2 regions of the Sulfurovum sp. NBC37-1 genome follow, and region 2 is predicted to be linked to the other one. Evidence: riboswitches for the same ligand, from Rfam matches in the RefSeq annotation. Region 2 holds a riboswitch; the other holds the start of a gene.
What was found. A riboswitch is a leader RNA that binds a small molecule or an ion and turns the genes downstream of it on or off. The one in region 2 is predicted to bind cyclic di-GMP.

Region 1 (8,222 bases), 190 kb from region 2:
AAAGCAGGATGGTACATGCGTACGAGAGTATCCGCCACCGCAGAGGACGGTAGCGTCTATGAACATAACAGTGCAGGTGTCTTCGGCGAGCTTAAACAAAGTAAAGCCAAAAAAGACAGACATGATGTCGCTGCATACGGTCCTGCAGTACTTCAGGTGGTCTTCCCCCATTACGACTGGGAAGAGGGTGATGCCGGTGACTACTGGAGTGACTACCGAAAATACAAAAAGGCAAGAGCAGACAAAAGAGCCGTCTGGACCTTCCAGGTCAAAAACCAGAAAACAGTCGATCTCTCAAACGCAGAGATCCACATCAAGCTTGATGATGCCATAAAAGTGAACTATATCAAAGAGAACGGAAACGTAAGATACATAGAGATCGGAACAGACAAAAAGATGAAGAAGAGATTTATCCTAGTCGATGTGGACAACCACCAGACCTACAGTGTGGATGAACTCGAATACGCCAACCTCTCAATGGACGGCAACCATACCAGGACCTTCAGATGGGTCAGGGGTGATGTTAGGAAAAAAGACTTTAAGCCGGTTGTGTTGCCGGAGTAGGTCTTGTCCCACCAAAGATTAAAGTCCAACTTGGATGGCAATGTTAGAAGGTGACATAAGTAAATTGAACTGGAAAGGAAGTATAGTATGCCAAAAGAAAGAATGCTGATCTATGGAGTGATTCTCCTTGTGTTGGCTGTGATCGGTTACTTTAAGTACAGTGGCGCAGAGAGTGAAAAACATGCTGTAACGCATAAAACGGTAAAACAAGAACGAAAAGTATCTGCCGCCAAGGTAAATACTGCAAAAGCAGATGAAAGGTCAGAGCCTGTAGAGGATGTTGTATCTGAGACTAAAGAAAAGAGTGTTTCTGCTGAGAATCCGAAGATGTCTGATGCAAATGATGAGGAGGAAGCGGAAGATGAAACCCCTTCGGTCAAACGAAGCCAGCTTATAGGCGGTGCGGATGTGGAGTGGATAGAACCCAAGCCAAAAGACCCGGACAACAAATTTGGTGAACCTCCTTTGTAAAAGTTGTAGGTTTGGCACGGCCAAACCTACATTTTATATTAAATTCAACCTAAATTAGATAAAATAGTAGGAATTTAAAGAATGAAAGAAAACGCCACCCCTGTTGCGAAGCAGGTTCGGAAAGCTATGGGTCTTTGATGCTGTCGCCTGGCAGCAGACGAGAAGATCGCCAGGTTGCCTAAATAGAAAAAATTTATACGCTGTATTAAGTATAATTTGCTTGCAGAGAAGAGGCAATTAATGAAAAATACATACAAAACAATACTGAAACGATTATTAGTTATGGGAATGACACTGGCTGGAAGCTCGGTATTTGCCGCGACACTGGATTGGAGTAGCCAGGGAGGATGGGATGCCGGCGATCTTTCAAAAAATTATACCAATGTGGATGGTAGTCACATCGATGTGGATGTTGATATTACCGGAAACACGGGTAGGTTCGAAAATAATGAGCCTAATGATATAACTGACAGTGTCGATACATCGCTGGATCTTGATGTGAATTTTAACACCAAAACGGAAAGCGTAACGACGACATTGTATTTTTCCCAGCCTATACAGATTACCAAACTGCGAATTCGAGATATTGATTATGCGGACCAGTTTTTGGGTGCTAAATTTGAGGATCGCGTTATTATCAAAGCGGCAGATGATGATGGGAATGTATATGAGCCTGACAATGTGGCAAAAGGTTCGCATATTGATGAAAACAGTGCAGGAGACTATGAAAGTGACCAGTCAGGGCCTCTTGATGATGATGATCCAGATGGATATGTCACGATGCAGTTTAGCAATGAGTATATCACTGAACTCAATGTTACATATACTTCAGGAACTAATGTACCGCGGAATAATCCGACAGAGCAGCATGTCCTTTTGGACAATATAGATTTTCATGCGAAAGATACCGACGGTGATGGCGTAGCGGATTTTTGGGACATCGACGATGACAATGACGGAATCTTGGATGCCGTGGAGATACAGGGTGCTGGTAACTGTGCTTATGGTTTCTTCCATATGATCGATGGTGTATTAAATGTGTTTGATCCTGAAAATGAGGTTTATTTACCTATAGGAGGGCAGAAAGCAAGTATCAATGCGATGGGCTTTGATGATCAAAGCGGTAAACTCTACGCATCGGTGCGTGCAGCTACGACCGATGATTATGGTACTTCACTTGTAAAAAATGATGTGATAGAGATAGATCGTTACAGTGGCAAGATTAAAAAAGCCAATACGATCAATAACAGCAAAATCGACAGCTATGCGGCAGATTTTTATAATGGAGCACTTTATGCACGCAAAAGTACAACTAAGTTATACAAGTGGATAAAAAGTGGTGACATACTGAGTGAGATAACATTTACTTCTGGATCGGAAAATGCTGCTGACTTTGCCATAGATGATTCAAGCGGTACAGTTATGGCATACGGGTTACGATCAACTAGTCAGACATCAGGAAGTGCAGATAATACAAGACTATATAAAATAAATCTTAGCAACAATACCAGTACCAATGTTAAGCTAACTGTTACAACGCCGGATGGGGCTGATTTGAGTAAAGGATGGGGTGCAACATTTATAGCAGACAACAGTAAATTGTTTGCAGCCAATAATAATGGATACATTTATGAGATTGTCGATTATGATACTGCTACTCCGACCGCAACATTTCTCTATCGTTCGGTTCCAACCGGTAATAATGATGGTGCAAGTTGTCCTGATGCCAACCAGTATGCTGTAGACAGTGACGGTGATGGAATCGATGACTATCTCGACCTCGACAGTGATAACGACGGTATTCCGGACAATGTAGAAGCGCAGCCAACTTCAGGCTACGATGCACCTGATTCTACTTGGACAGATGACGATGGTGACGGCTTGGCAGATCAATATGATCATAATACTGCAGGCGTCGTGGGCAGTAACGGCCTGATCCCACCGGATAAAGATGGAGACAATACTGCCGACTTCCTCGACAGCGACAGCGACAACGACGGCTACACCGACTGCGAAGAAGGTAGAAATCAGCCTGTTTGTACGCCCAACCCGACTGTACGAGATAACGGTATGCCAACATGGTACTATAACGATGATGATTATAATCACGTAAATGGTTACATAACAGATCCTGACCCAGACGATGGCGGAAATATTCAGGACGAAGTCACGGGCAACCACGAAGCCGCCTACCGCGAATTCCTCTGCGGGAAAAACCGAACCACACTCACACACTTCCAATGGAAGATCGTCAGCTTCTGTTGCGCCACGGGTTCGAACCATATCGAAGACCTTCTTGGCGGCGACTTGGGTGCCTACGGTACCGACTGGGTCGTGTTCAAGCAGAGCGGAACAGACCAGTATGAGATCAACAGCGGCCATAAAAATACTACCAAAGCACAGCTTGCTGCCACAGACACGGTAGTGCCAGGAAAAGGCTACTGGATCATTGCAGACCTCGGAGGGGCAGGAAATGAAAAAAACATCACGATCGATAAAACACTTTCGAACCTGAGTCCCGCTTCAACGGTTACTTCTTCATCAGTAGGTATCACTAATCCCGACTTTACAGAAGTACACGAATACCTGCTGCCCAAAAATGAAGTCAGTGACCCTAATACGGTCGATTACAAGAAATATATGGCAGGCAACCCCTTCCCGTACGCATTTCAGCTCTCTGATCTCTATTTCAAGCACAATGCGGGTGGAACGTCTTACAATGAGATGGGCAATACAGCCAATGACAACTATATCAACAAGATCGTCTATAAACATGACAGTAATAAAACAGGCCCTGTGAGCGGTTACATGGCAGTAGACCCTGCAACCCCGGGCTTTGATGGTTCCATTCAACCAATGGAAGGATTCTTCATCAAGATAGAGAAGAACCAGACCGATAATTATGTCAACCATTTCGCTTACCCGCTGATGAACAAGTAAAGGAGCAAACAATGCAAAACAAAAAAACAAAGATACTTCTTGTCCTCGCAATGCTGCTGATGATAGGCGGTACCATGCTCCAGGCAGGAAGTGGTAAAAGCGTACAAAAAACACAAAAAGCCAAAAAAGCAGGATGGTACATGCGTACGAGAGTATCCGCCACCGCAGAGGACGGTAGCGTCTATGAACATAACAGTGCAGGTGTCTTCGGCGAGCTTAAACAAAGTAAAGCCAAAAAAGACAGACATGATGTCGCTGCATACGGTCCTGCAGTACTTCAGGTGGTCTTCCCCCATTACGACTGGGAAGAGGGTGATGCCGGTGACTACTGGAGTGACTACCGAAAATACAAAAAGGCAAGAGCAGACAAAAGAGCCGTCTGGACCTTCCAGGTCAAAAACCAGAAAACAGTCGATCTCTCAAACGCAGAGATCCACATCAAGCTTGATGATGCCATAAAAGTGAACTATATCAAAGAGAACGGAAACGTAAGATACATAGAGATCGGAACAGACAAAAAGATGAAGAAGAGATTTATCCTAGTCGATGTGGACAACCACCAGACCTACAGTGTGGATGAACTCGAATACGCCAACCTCTCAATGGACGGCAACCATACCAGGACCTTCAGATGGGTCAGGGGTGATGTTAGGAAAAAAGACTTTAAGCCGGTTGTGTTGCCGGAGTAGGTTCTACGGTAACAGTCTTATTATGAAAAAACAGGAAAATATAAAATGATAGAAAAAAACCATTCGGATTTCTCAGGAGAAACAGAGAGACAAAAGAAACCGTATTCTTCTCCGAAAATAGAAATAATAGCGAATGTGAGAATGGCAACAAAAGGATCCACAATAGGCGGTACTGATAGTGGTGGGCAAAGTGCCAATGTTCCGTCAGATCCAGGTGGCTGGTAATTCGTAAAAAAAACAGTAAGATAATGTGATATAGTTGAATAGTATTTTTATTGCTTATTTAGTGAATGGGAATGGTGAAAAAAGCCATTCCGATCAGGAAAGGACTATTAAAGAAAGCTACTATCGCTATGGCAAAAGATTACCGGCCAAATTAAAAGGAGCATTCGCTTTCGCCTTTTACGACACTGAAAGCAAACAGACATTCTGCGCGCGCGACCCACTCGGGATAGCGCCGCTGTACTATACGAAAACCCCGGAGGGGTACCGTTTCGCCTCGGATATAGGAGAACTTCTCTCCCTCCCTTCCGTTTCCAAAAAACCGAATCTCCGTTCCATGCAAACCATGATGCAATGTTTTGCAGTAGACTATCATGAGACGATGTATGAAGGGATTTACCGTTTGCCTTCCGGGCACAGTATGACCATCGAGAACGGGGAAAAGCAGATAGAACGCTACTGGTTTCCCGAAAAAATCGAGATAGACTACGGCATCGATGAAAAGGTGGCGGCACAAAGATTAGAAGCACTGTTTGAACAGGCAGTCGAGAGGTCAACCTCTTCGCCGGAAGAGACTGCCTTTGAACTGAGCGGAGGACTTGATTCCGCTTCGGTCGTTTCCCTGCTGGCGCTGAAGAAAGGCTCCGGGCAGATCGACAGTTATTCGATGGATTTCGGACTGCTTGCCTGCGATGAGGGTGCGTATGTGGATGCCGTGCTGGCAGAGTACCCTGTAAACCATCAAAAGATCCCTGTGGACAGTTTGGATTATCGTCAAAAGTATTCTTTGGAGTCGCTTTATGCTTTAAGCCCCCACTGGCCCATAGGCCTGACCTTTGCTATGCTGCTTCCCATGCTTGAAAAAATGAGAGAAGACGGAAAAAAAGTTGTGGTCAGCGGCCAGGGGGGCGACCACCTGTTTACCGGCACTCCCTATGTGCTGTATGACCTGTTCGCAAGAGGAAAACTTTCCGCAGCCTTCAGTGAAATGAGAACGCACCGCCGTCCCGGGAGTGCATTTAAATCTTATGTGCTTGCACCGCTTCTAGGGCAGAAGAACGTGCATCGGTTCAAAACACTTCTGGGAAGAAATGAAAGAAAAAACCGTTTTTGGGAGCAGTGTGAAATGGATGGCCTGCCAGAAGAAGCGGGCATCACAAACCCTGCATTCAAAGATGCGGTCGATATGGTTTCCTCTCCATACCACAGCACTGTTATGGATGGCAATATTTTCCACTGTGCCGAGCGTCATTTTGGCATTGAGTACCGTCACCCTTTCTTTGACAAAGAGTTGGTGGAGTTTGCGGTCTCGCTTCCGCCGGAGATGAAATACGCCAACCGGACGATCAAGCGGATATTGAGAAAGGCGATGAAAGGCATATTGCCCGAAAAGATCAACCAGCGCAGAGACAAAGCGGAATTTTCGGAACTCCTCTCCCAGCAGATGGAGGCGATAGACCTTAACGCGTTGCTTGGAGAGCCTCACATTGTCAGGCTCGGGCTGATCAGCCGGGCCGACATCGAGTGGTGCCTTGAAAAGTACCGAAACGGGAACCTGCGATATGTTTCCCGTTTGTGGATCATTGTCAATGTCGAGTATTGGTACAGGTATCATCGGTTCGGGAGGGAAGAGGCAAAGGGAGAAGAGAGCTTATGATACATGCGCACCGTTTCTTCTTTTCTGACCAGCCGCAGTTGCAGAAAGTGTATGATTCTTTTGATTTTCCCTCTCCGGAGAACGGCAGTGGCAATAGGGTCGAAGTAAGAGAGATCGGCACTTATGAAGGGTTTAAGAGGAGAAGTGCACTGGTATATCTGTCAGAACGGGGATGCTACTATTTGAGTAATACGCCGCCTGAGAAGATAGGAAAAGATGATGACTGGGGGCTGGAGGTAGAGAATGTTTTGAGCCTGGTATGGGAGAGTGAACACAGACGGATTCTGTATGGGAAGGGGAAGGCGTTCACCCCCAAACTGCTGCAGTTCTGGATCTATCATACCTTTTTCCCGATAGTACTCGAGCTGGAGAGAAGTTATAAAATGCTGCATGTAGGCGCCGTGGAGATAGGCGGAGGGCCAGTCTTTTTTTCCGCACCCTCCTTTGGCGGGAAATCGATACTTACGGACTATTTCATCAGGCAGGGGCATACCCTTTATGCGGATGATACGCTGCCGGTCAGAGAAGAGAACGGAAAGTATATCGCTTACCCTTCATTTCCCTACCACCGCCCCTACCGTCAACCTGAGACTCTTGGCCATCGTGCAGAGAACTTCGCTAGGAAACCCGCTCCCATAAAAGCGCTCTTCGAGCTAGAGCCGGCTGAACCGGATGCCCCAGTTGAAATAACCGTTCCCAAAGGCATCGGAAGGTTCAAAGCCTTTCTTTACAGCAGCTTCCTCAAGTTTACATTTATGAAAAAAGAGCGTTTCAATTTTTTTACACAGATGGCAATGCAGGTGCCCGTTTACCGTGTTTTGGTACCGTGGGACAAGGAACGCCTGCCTGAAGTCTATGAAGCCATCGTAAAGAAAAGCCGGGAACTGTAGGTTTTAACCTACTTGATTTTTCGCTAAAATACGTTAAAAAAGGTGAAGCAAACGGATGACAGGCCCATACAGTTTCAAAACACTCTATCGCCAGATCAAAACGCAAAAGGGTGACTTCTGGCGTACCAATGTGTACGGCATTCTGGCGACATTGCTTTTACTGCCTATCCCCATGCTCATCCCGCTCCTCATCGATGAAGTGTTGCTGGAGCACCCGGGTAAAATGACGGAGACGATCTCCGCGCTCTTTGGTACGCATGAAACATGGGTTTACATAGCTGTTATACTTGCAACGGTGCTGCTCCTGCGGTTTTCTGCTTTTTTCTTCAACAACAAAAAAACCTTTTTTGCTACCAGGATCACCCAAAAGATAAGTTATCTGCTGAGACACCGCATTTTGCACCATTTGGAACGTGTCTCGCTTTCCGAGTACGAAGCGCTCAAGTCGGGAGGCATCGCTTCCAAAACGGTACAGGATGTGGAGAAGGTCAGTGGCTTTGCAGGACAGATGGTGACGACGGTTCTGAGTGCTTCACTCATGCTGGCAGGCATTGCTGCAGTGATGCTCTGGATGAACTGGGTGCTGGCGCTGCTGGTCTTCCTGCTCAACCCTCTTTTCCTGGGGTTTTCAAGACTGCTCGGGCGTAAAACGGGAGAACTGTTGCGCCGTCAGCATGAAGCGTATGAGCTCTACCATGAGCTGCTCAACGAGACTCTTGAACTTTTCATTCAGGTGCGTACGAGTAATCAGGAGCGAAGTTTTTTTGACCTGCTGCAAAATCGCGCGAA
Region 2 (8,222 bases):
TAGGGTGGGGTTACTCACTCCTGTCCAAAAGTGGATATATTCCAAGGAATTTTCGTTGGACAATCCATTTTACATGATCTTTTTTTGTCCATTAAGCCTTATTTCACGAACACTTCCGACAAGACATCATCTACATTTGAAACAGCTATTATTTTGATATTATTCTTCACTTCATTGGGAATATCATCCAAATCACGTTCATAATTTTTTTGAGGAATAAGCGCTTTGGTCACCCCCGCTTTATATGCAGCAATGAGTTTTTCTTTCAGTCCGCCAATAGGAAGGACCTTGCCTGTCAGTGTCACTTCACCTGTCATTGCTACCCTATTGTCTACTTTTCTATTGCTCAGGATGGAGGCGATCGCTGTTACCATGGTAATACCCGCACTCGGACCATCCTTAGGGGTTGCACCTTCAGGTACATGTATGTGCAGGTCATAGCGTTTATACACTTCACTCGGATCGACAGGGATGCGTTCCTCTCTCTCTTTAGCCGTATGCGGAATACATGACGACGGAATCGACAATTTCTTCTCATCGATGAGTATCTTCACGACAGAATGGGCGATACGCACTGATTCTTTCATGACATCACCCAGGCTTCCCGTGAGCTGAAGCATCCCCTTCCCTTTGATCTTGATGGCTTCGATTGTCAATACATCTCCGCCCACCGCTGTCCAGGCAAGACCGCTGACGACACCTACCTGCGGCTTTTTGTCTACCAGCGAAATCTCAAATACCTTCTTGTCTGTAAAGTGTTCCAAATTCTTCTTTGTCACGGCAATATGGTCTTTATTTGCATCTTCAAGCAACATACGTGCACTTTTTCTCATCAGTCCAGCAATACGGCGGCGTAGGTTTCTTACCCCCGCCTCTCTGGTGTACTCATCTATGAGTATTTTTAGAGCCTTGTCCGAAATCGAGAATTCCCTACGTTTGAGCGCATGCTTCTTCAGCTCCTGCGGTATCAGGTAGCGTTTGGCGATTTCGAATTTCTCTTTTGGCGTATACGAGTTCAACCCAATGAACTCCATTCTATCACGAAGAGGCGCAGGAATGCGTCCCACATCATTGGCAGTAGCAATAAAAATGGCTTTGCTCAGGTCAATGTTGAAATTCAGGTAGTAATCCCTATATTTACTGTTCTGTTCGGGATCGAGTATCTCAAGTAGTGCCGCCGTCGGGTCTCCCCTCATACTGCGTCCTACCTTGTCTATCTCATCGAGCACGATCACCGGGTCCATGCTCTTGGCCTCAATGAGACCCTGGACCAGACGTCCCGGCATTGCGCCCACATAGGTCCTTCTGTGCCCTCGGAGTTCATTGACATCTTCAAGGCCACCCAATGCAATACGCACAAGCGGCCTGCTTAGTGCCGTGGCAATGGAATTCGCAAGAGAGGTCTTCCCTACACCCGGAGGTCCTGCAAAACAAAGTATGACACCCCCAGCTTCTTTCTGCTTGATCCCTCTAAGTTCCGCGAGTTCCCTCACAGAGAAGAATTCAACGATGCGCTCTTTGGGTTTTTCCAGAGAATAGTGGTCTTTGTCAAGTTCTTCAGCAACCTCTTTAACACTCAGGTTCTTTTTGGTCTCTTTCCCGAACGGCACTTCCAGTACCCATTCCAGATAGGACTGAAGTACATTGGCATCAGCAGAATCGGGATGCATCCTGGCAAGGCGGTCAAGCTGTTTGCTTATCTCCTTGTAGGCATCCTCGTTGAGATGGGGTTTGAGTGACTCTACTTTTTCCCTGAAAGCGGCTATCTCCTCTTCGCGCTGCGTATCCATACCCAGCTCCTGCTGTATCTCTTTGAGCTGTTCTTTGAGGAAATATTCTTTATTCGTCTGTTCGATCTTGGTATGGACTTTCGTACGGATCTCCCTCTGCACCTTGGCAGACTCGATCTCGGAGGTCACAACATCGATGAGGCCGAGCAGCCGCTTCTCTATATCCGGCTCTATATATAGCACATAGGCGACCTCTTTGTCCAGTTTAAGCATGGAAGAGACAAGATCCGCGATGCGGTTTGGCTCATCATTCTCCTCGATGGTACGCACCAAGTCGGCAGGAAAGTGGCTGCTGAGAGAAGAGAGTATCTTTATCTTGTCACGCAGCACACCCATAAGCGCATCGACTTTGAGCTGATCGTAGCCATCCTGTTTGACGATATCGATGACCGCTCTGTTGAACTCACCCTCTGCCGGTTCAATGATCTGGCCGCGTGCCAGGCCCTGAAAGAGTATTTTTACCCTGCCGTCTGGAATGTGTACTTTACGCATAATGGAACCGACCACCCCTACCCTGTACATCGCATCGAAATCACGACTTCCCTCTTTCCCCGGGATGGATGATGTTACAAAAAGAAGTGAATTGTTTTCCATCGCTTCGGTAGCGGCGTCGATATCTTTCTGGTCTGTCAAAAAAATAGGGCTGATCATAAACGGGTAAAGAAAGAGTTCATCCTCTACCACTATCGGCAATATGGCCGGGAAATCATCATAATCGCTTAATTGCATAATTGGTTTTTCCTTTTGAAAATTGGTTAAATTATTTCTTTGTAAAAGTTTATCAACAGTAGATTAACATCCGATAATTGACCGATGTCGAATTGTTTCCATCCAGGTAAAGATACCTGGACCATCTTTTTTCTTAGTCGAAGATCTTTCCGATAAAACCTTTTTCGGGCGGGGTAATATCTGCCATCTCTACAACAGACCCTTTGTTCTTTTCTCTGTATATCTTTGCCGCTTCTGGCTTACCTGTCCTTTCATACAGCGCTGCAATATTCTCGTTCAACAGATACTGAGCCATGTGCAGTCTGACCAAAATGGTCTTGACCAGCGGCGTATAGGTAGATCCGGGATAGCGCAATAGGTAGGTACCTGCACCATTGATACTGTCCATGATGAGTTTCTGGTCCTTATAAACATCTTTGATACCGAGGAAAGCCGCTTTGAGCTTCATGTATTCGATGTATTCACGGTTCTTCTCACCACCGAAACGCTTGTTGTATTCATCAAGGTAATAGCCTGCAAGCAGGTACTCTTCATTATCCATGTGTGCGACGGCAAGCATCATCATCGCTGTTTGCATCAGTGGAGAACGCATATGCTCACTTTTAAGTGAAATATAGTAAGCATCCGCTTTATCCATATTTCCTGCAGCGATACTGTTTCCTATCTGTTGATACCAGTAGAGTGCCGGTTTGTTGAACTCAGCCACATCGTCATCATCTTTGGAACATCCCACGAACAGAAACGCTACAGCAATTCCTAGCAACAGACTTTTTTTAAAATTCATACTTACCCCATCATAGTTGTTATATTTAATATCATATCCCAAAATATGTAAAAAACGTATTAGGTGAGGCAATAATGTCATCAAATTTTATATTTTAATAAATCGATCCACAGGATCGGGGAATTATTCCCGACATAGATTAAAAAGGATAGATGGAATGCAAAAAGAACATATTTTAGCCTACTTTGCTGATCTAAAAAGTGAATTGACGGAAAGCAGGATCGAAAAAATAGGTCTTTTTAGAAGCGACACTAAAGATTGAAGACCATATTAAAAAAGATCGATTTTATTGAAGCTGTCTGCAAAGAAGATGGGTCCGTTACCAATGCTCTATCCGACAAAAAATGCTCAAGAGTATCCATTTTGATGCATCTCACCTCTATAGCTGAAGAATTCAATAAACTTTCAGAAGATGCAGAGTAAGAAATTTTGAGTAAATTCGATAAAAATGATTTAAAGGGAAGTTATATTACCCACGATTATATAGATGAAAACCTGAGTATCATTGAACATATCATCCGAGACAAACTTCCAAAATCAAAAGTATTATCAAGAAACTACTTTTTCCACTTGACAAAGTTGCTAAAGCCCAAAAAGAAGATCCGATCGGTGACGGAAGTGTAGACAATAATCTTTAATACTATCTTCAAGGAGCAGACAGTTTATACCCAACACTTTGACACCGAATATCAAATACTATAAAAATTGCTTATTTTATATTTATTTTATCTTAGACATGTTATCCTTAAATATTAAAGTATGATACGATGAAAAGCCAAACCTGCTGTGAAAGCAGGAGCGGAAAGTTGTGGGTCTTCATTTTGAAGACAGCCAGACTGCCAAGCGTAAGCCATAACATTTATGTCATCTTTTGATATACATACGAATTTCACTCAGTGACGACTGAGTATAGAAGGTGTTACTTATGAAAAATTTGAATTTTATTTTTAAGATATTGTTATTTCTATTTATATTTATTTCTTTTGGAAATGCTGGGTGGATAAAATCAGGTACTACTGAATGGAGAACAGATCCAAGTCCTTACAACAATAATGATGACTCAACCATGGATGCTGGAATCAGCGGTGCTACACAAATTGAAGTAACGATAACTGGTAGTATTGAATATCAGGCATCTTGCGGTTATGATTATGTGCAAATTACCGAAAGCACTGGAGCACACACTGTTCTTAAAACATACTGTGGGTCAGGTATTAACGATACATTCACAGTAAATGCCCCTACTATTCGACTAGTATTTCATTCAGATGTAAGCGTAGTAGATACTGGTGTTATTGTCACCATTAGAGACACTTCCCCAAATAGAGCCCCCACAGCGAATGACATTACTGCAATAACACATAAAAACGCACCTATTACTATTACACTTATTGGATCTGACCCAGATAATAACCCTATAACATATGGTATCGTAACAGGGCCTACAAATGGTTCATTAAATGGTACGGATCCAAGTCTACTCTATACGCCAGATGCTAATTACACTGGACCTGATTCTTTCACTTACCAAGTATGTGATAATCAGGCTCCTATTTTGTGCGATACTGCAGATGTAAATATTACAGTGACAGAGAATCATCCACCTATTGCCAATGATAAAAACTATACAGTGGTAGAAGGTGGAACAATTTTGGGCAATGCAATGTTAGATGATCCTGCAGACTATGATCCTGATCCTGTTGATTTTCTTGCAGTTAGTTGGCATTCAGGATTAAGTGATCCCTCAGCAGCAAGTACTTTTACTGGTCCAGATACGACTGGTATATTTATATTTACAGCCAGTGTAGGATACGCATCCAACCCAAACAATCCTGTAACTTTTGATTATAATGTTACTGATGGATATGGTGGTGTAGATACAGCAACTGTCACCATTAATATTGTAGCGCCAGAAGCTGATCTGGGTATACTAAAATCCGCTCCTGGTGAAGTCGATACAAATAGTCCAATGAGCTATACACTTACTGTGGAAAATGATAGCAGCAGCATTTCAGATGCCCAAAATGTCATTGTCGAAGATGTACTGCCTGCAGGTATGCTTTACAATGGGTCTACTGCTCCGTCAGGATGGACATGTTCCCTCTCCGCCGGTACCATTACCTGCAGCACAGCTATTTTGCACCCTGGAGAGAATGCGACTATTACCATCAATGGTTTGGCCCCCGCTGTGGGTGGGGATATCAACAATACAGCCGTAATCTCTTCGGATACACCTGATCCAGATACATCAAATAACACATCCAATATAGTAACAACCACTGTCAAAAAAGTATTAGCAGATGTTGCAATTACCAAAAGTGCATCACCCAATCCTGTTATTACAGCCAGTCCTCTCGATTATACGCTCACTGTACAGAACATCGGCTCAGGCGATGCAGGAAATGTTCAGGTTCTCGACAGCCTGCCTTCCGAGTTGCACTTTGTCTCGATCGATGGCGGATCGGACTGGAGTTGTAGCCAGGGGCAACTGATTGTCTGTGACTACATTGCCAACAGTGGGAAATTGGCATCAGGCAACACTGCTGCGAACATCAATATTCGAGTCACAACCCCTGCAGATGTAGACGACTATAACATTACCAACACTGCTGCGGTCTCTACTTCTACACAAGATACCAATACTACCAACAATACCGATGAAGCAACCGTGACCGTCAATAGTGGTACCAACACAGGAGCAGACTTTCCATTGACAAAATATCTCCAGTACAACCTCTTTGGTGATATGAAGCTCATCGGTAATGCCAACGTCAACAAACCTTCCAGTGATGCAGATCAGAACTATAATGATAATATAGACATGAAGTATGTTGACGATGATGGTGACTCCAGTACCTTCAACTCCTCTTTTTCAACCTTGAACCTTTCCCCTTCATACAAAATAGTTTGGGCGGGTCTCTTCTGGGAAGGGCATATTTGTAGTAATAACTCAAATGGCACCGGCAATGGAAACGGTACAGGATGCGACTGGCACCACTCAAACTACAACAGCTTCAATGAAGCCAAAGACCATCTTGACGTAATTAAACTGAAAACACCCAATAGGAGCGACTATATCGATATTACCGCCAATAACCTGAATATCATTGAAAGGAACAGTGTAGATTGGAACTATGCCGCTTTTGCAGACATTACACACCTGCTTGATGAGAATGAGTTCGGCGCCTATGGTGTTGCCAATATTATATTGACAGAAGGAGTAAAAAGTAACGGTGGTAACTATGGTGGATGGAGTATACTTGCGATCTATGAAGATCCCTCCAAAACACTGCATTTTAAAAATATTTCGGTATTTAAGGGATTCCAATATATTACAAGCAATGATAATCCTATTGATATTAACGGTTTCGTTACTCCGTTAAGTGGTCCTGTCACCGCATCAATTGCGCTCTTTGCCGGTGACGGTGACCCTGTTGTAGGTGGTGTTGCCCGTATGCGTGTCAAAAAAACTTCAACATATAGTCCTATAGGAGACTCAGTTATCAATCCGACAGACAACCTGCTCAACAGTACCATCGCTGAATTTGGAACGCCTATCAACAGCGGTGTCACCAAAACTTATGGTGTCGATGCCGACCGTGTCGATGTCAGCAGCTTTATGGACAACGATCAGCATGATACACGCTTCTATTTTGACGTTTCGACACCAAGCGGCGGTGTGGACTGGTACTCCCTTACCATGTTTGCATTTGCTACTGATCTGACCACACCAGTAATCGACGATATCAACAAAAGTGCACAAATCAGAGATAATAATGGTACACTTAGACCTGCCGGTCCAGGTGAAGAAATATATCCCAACTCGGAACTTATCTACACCCTTAAATTTGAAAATAGCGGAGAAGAAATTGCCGAACAGCTTGAAATTTTTGATGATTTCGATTTTGATTCTTTAACCCCGGCTCTGGACTTAAGCAATTTTGACCTCTCTCAGATCAAACTCTCCGAGCCAAACAGTGCAACTTGGCAGACAAATCCAAACTGTGGGTTCAATGCAGGACAGAGACGTGTATGGTGTAAAATTCCACAGGTATTTATTGGCGACAAGTATACAATGCAGTTTGCAGTAAGAATCAGAAATGATCTAAGGAATATAGAAGATGAAAATGCAACCAATACTGCCTACGCAACCTACAAAAATGCTACAACCGATGAGTATGTTATACTGGTCAGTAATGCACACGGAAACTTTGGAGGGAAAAGTAATACCTACAATGCCGGTGTACTTACTATTCCTACTGGATGGGTGTATGGTGCCGTCGGTATGGATGCCATAAACGATGACTACCCCTATGCGGCAGATAACAATATTACAACTAAAATAGTCAATAAGTCATTCAAACTTAAACTCGTTCACCTTGATATCTCTGGGTATCAATCTGCCTTTACCGGGCCTACGTTCAATATGCCTGTTTTCTTAACTCTCTGGAATGATGACAGTGTCCGGCTAACACCTGAGGGTAATCCTGTACCTGAATTCTCAAATGGCGAGTCTGAGATTACTGCTTCCGGATTGAACCTGGAAAGAGCACATCAAAGTGACTGGATCAAAATGCACTTTATCGACTGGAATTCACTTGACTGGGGCAATTACAATGGTAACTGTATACAGCATAGTACAACTTCAGGGAATTACAAAGGCATACCTCAGTGTCTAAACTCTGATGGAAAACTAGCAGATCTTTTCCCGGCTGACAAATACCCCCGTGTACATAATATCTGCCTTGGCAATGCACTTAGCCTTAGTGGAAATCAAGTGCCAGCTTGTAGTCCACAAGCATATGCAGGCTGGAGTGTAAACTCTGCCAAACATATTCAACCTGAAAAATATAATCATGTTTATGGATGTCTTCATTGTTTGACAGATTCCAACACTACCTTTATCAGCAGATCATCCG

Region 1: it holds a riboswitch for cyclic di-GMP, as region 2 does, so the genes downstream of both, SUN_RS13815 (hypothetical protein) here and SUN_RS09885 (Ig-like domain-containing protein) in region 2, are expected to answer to the same signal.

The regions. Positions count from the first base shown of each region.
Region 1 covers NC_009663.1:2,157,582-2,165,803, reverse strand. Annotated here, with positions in the region: gene SUN_RS10820 (hypothetical protein) at 1-564, shown strand, start outside; gene SUN_RS10815 (hypothetical protein) at 652-1,035, shown strand; cyclic di-GMP riboswitch class I at 1,119-1,217, shown strand; gene SUN_RS13815 (hypothetical protein) at 1,276-3,975, shown strand; gene SUN_RS10805 (hypothetical protein) at 3,987-4,664, shown strand; gene SUN_RS10800 (hypothetical protein) at 4,710-4,889, shown strand; gene SUN_RS10795 (asparagine synthetase B family protein) at 4,924-6,543, shown strand; gene SUN_RS10790 (hypothetical protein) at 6,540-7,433, shown strand; gene SUN_RS10785 (ABC transporter ATP-binding protein) at 7,489-8,222, shown strand, end outside.
Region 2 covers NC_009663.1:1,964,202-1,972,423, forward strand. Annotated here, with positions in the region: gene lon (endopeptidase La) at 99-2,519, opposite strand; gene bamD (outer membrane protein assembly factor BamD) at 2,653-3,303, opposite strand; gene SUN_RS13685 (hypothetical protein) at 3,562-3,726, shown strand; cyclic di-GMP riboswitch class I at 4,068-4,147, shown strand; gene SUN_RS09885 (Ig-like domain-containing protein) at 4,229-8,222, shown strand, end outside.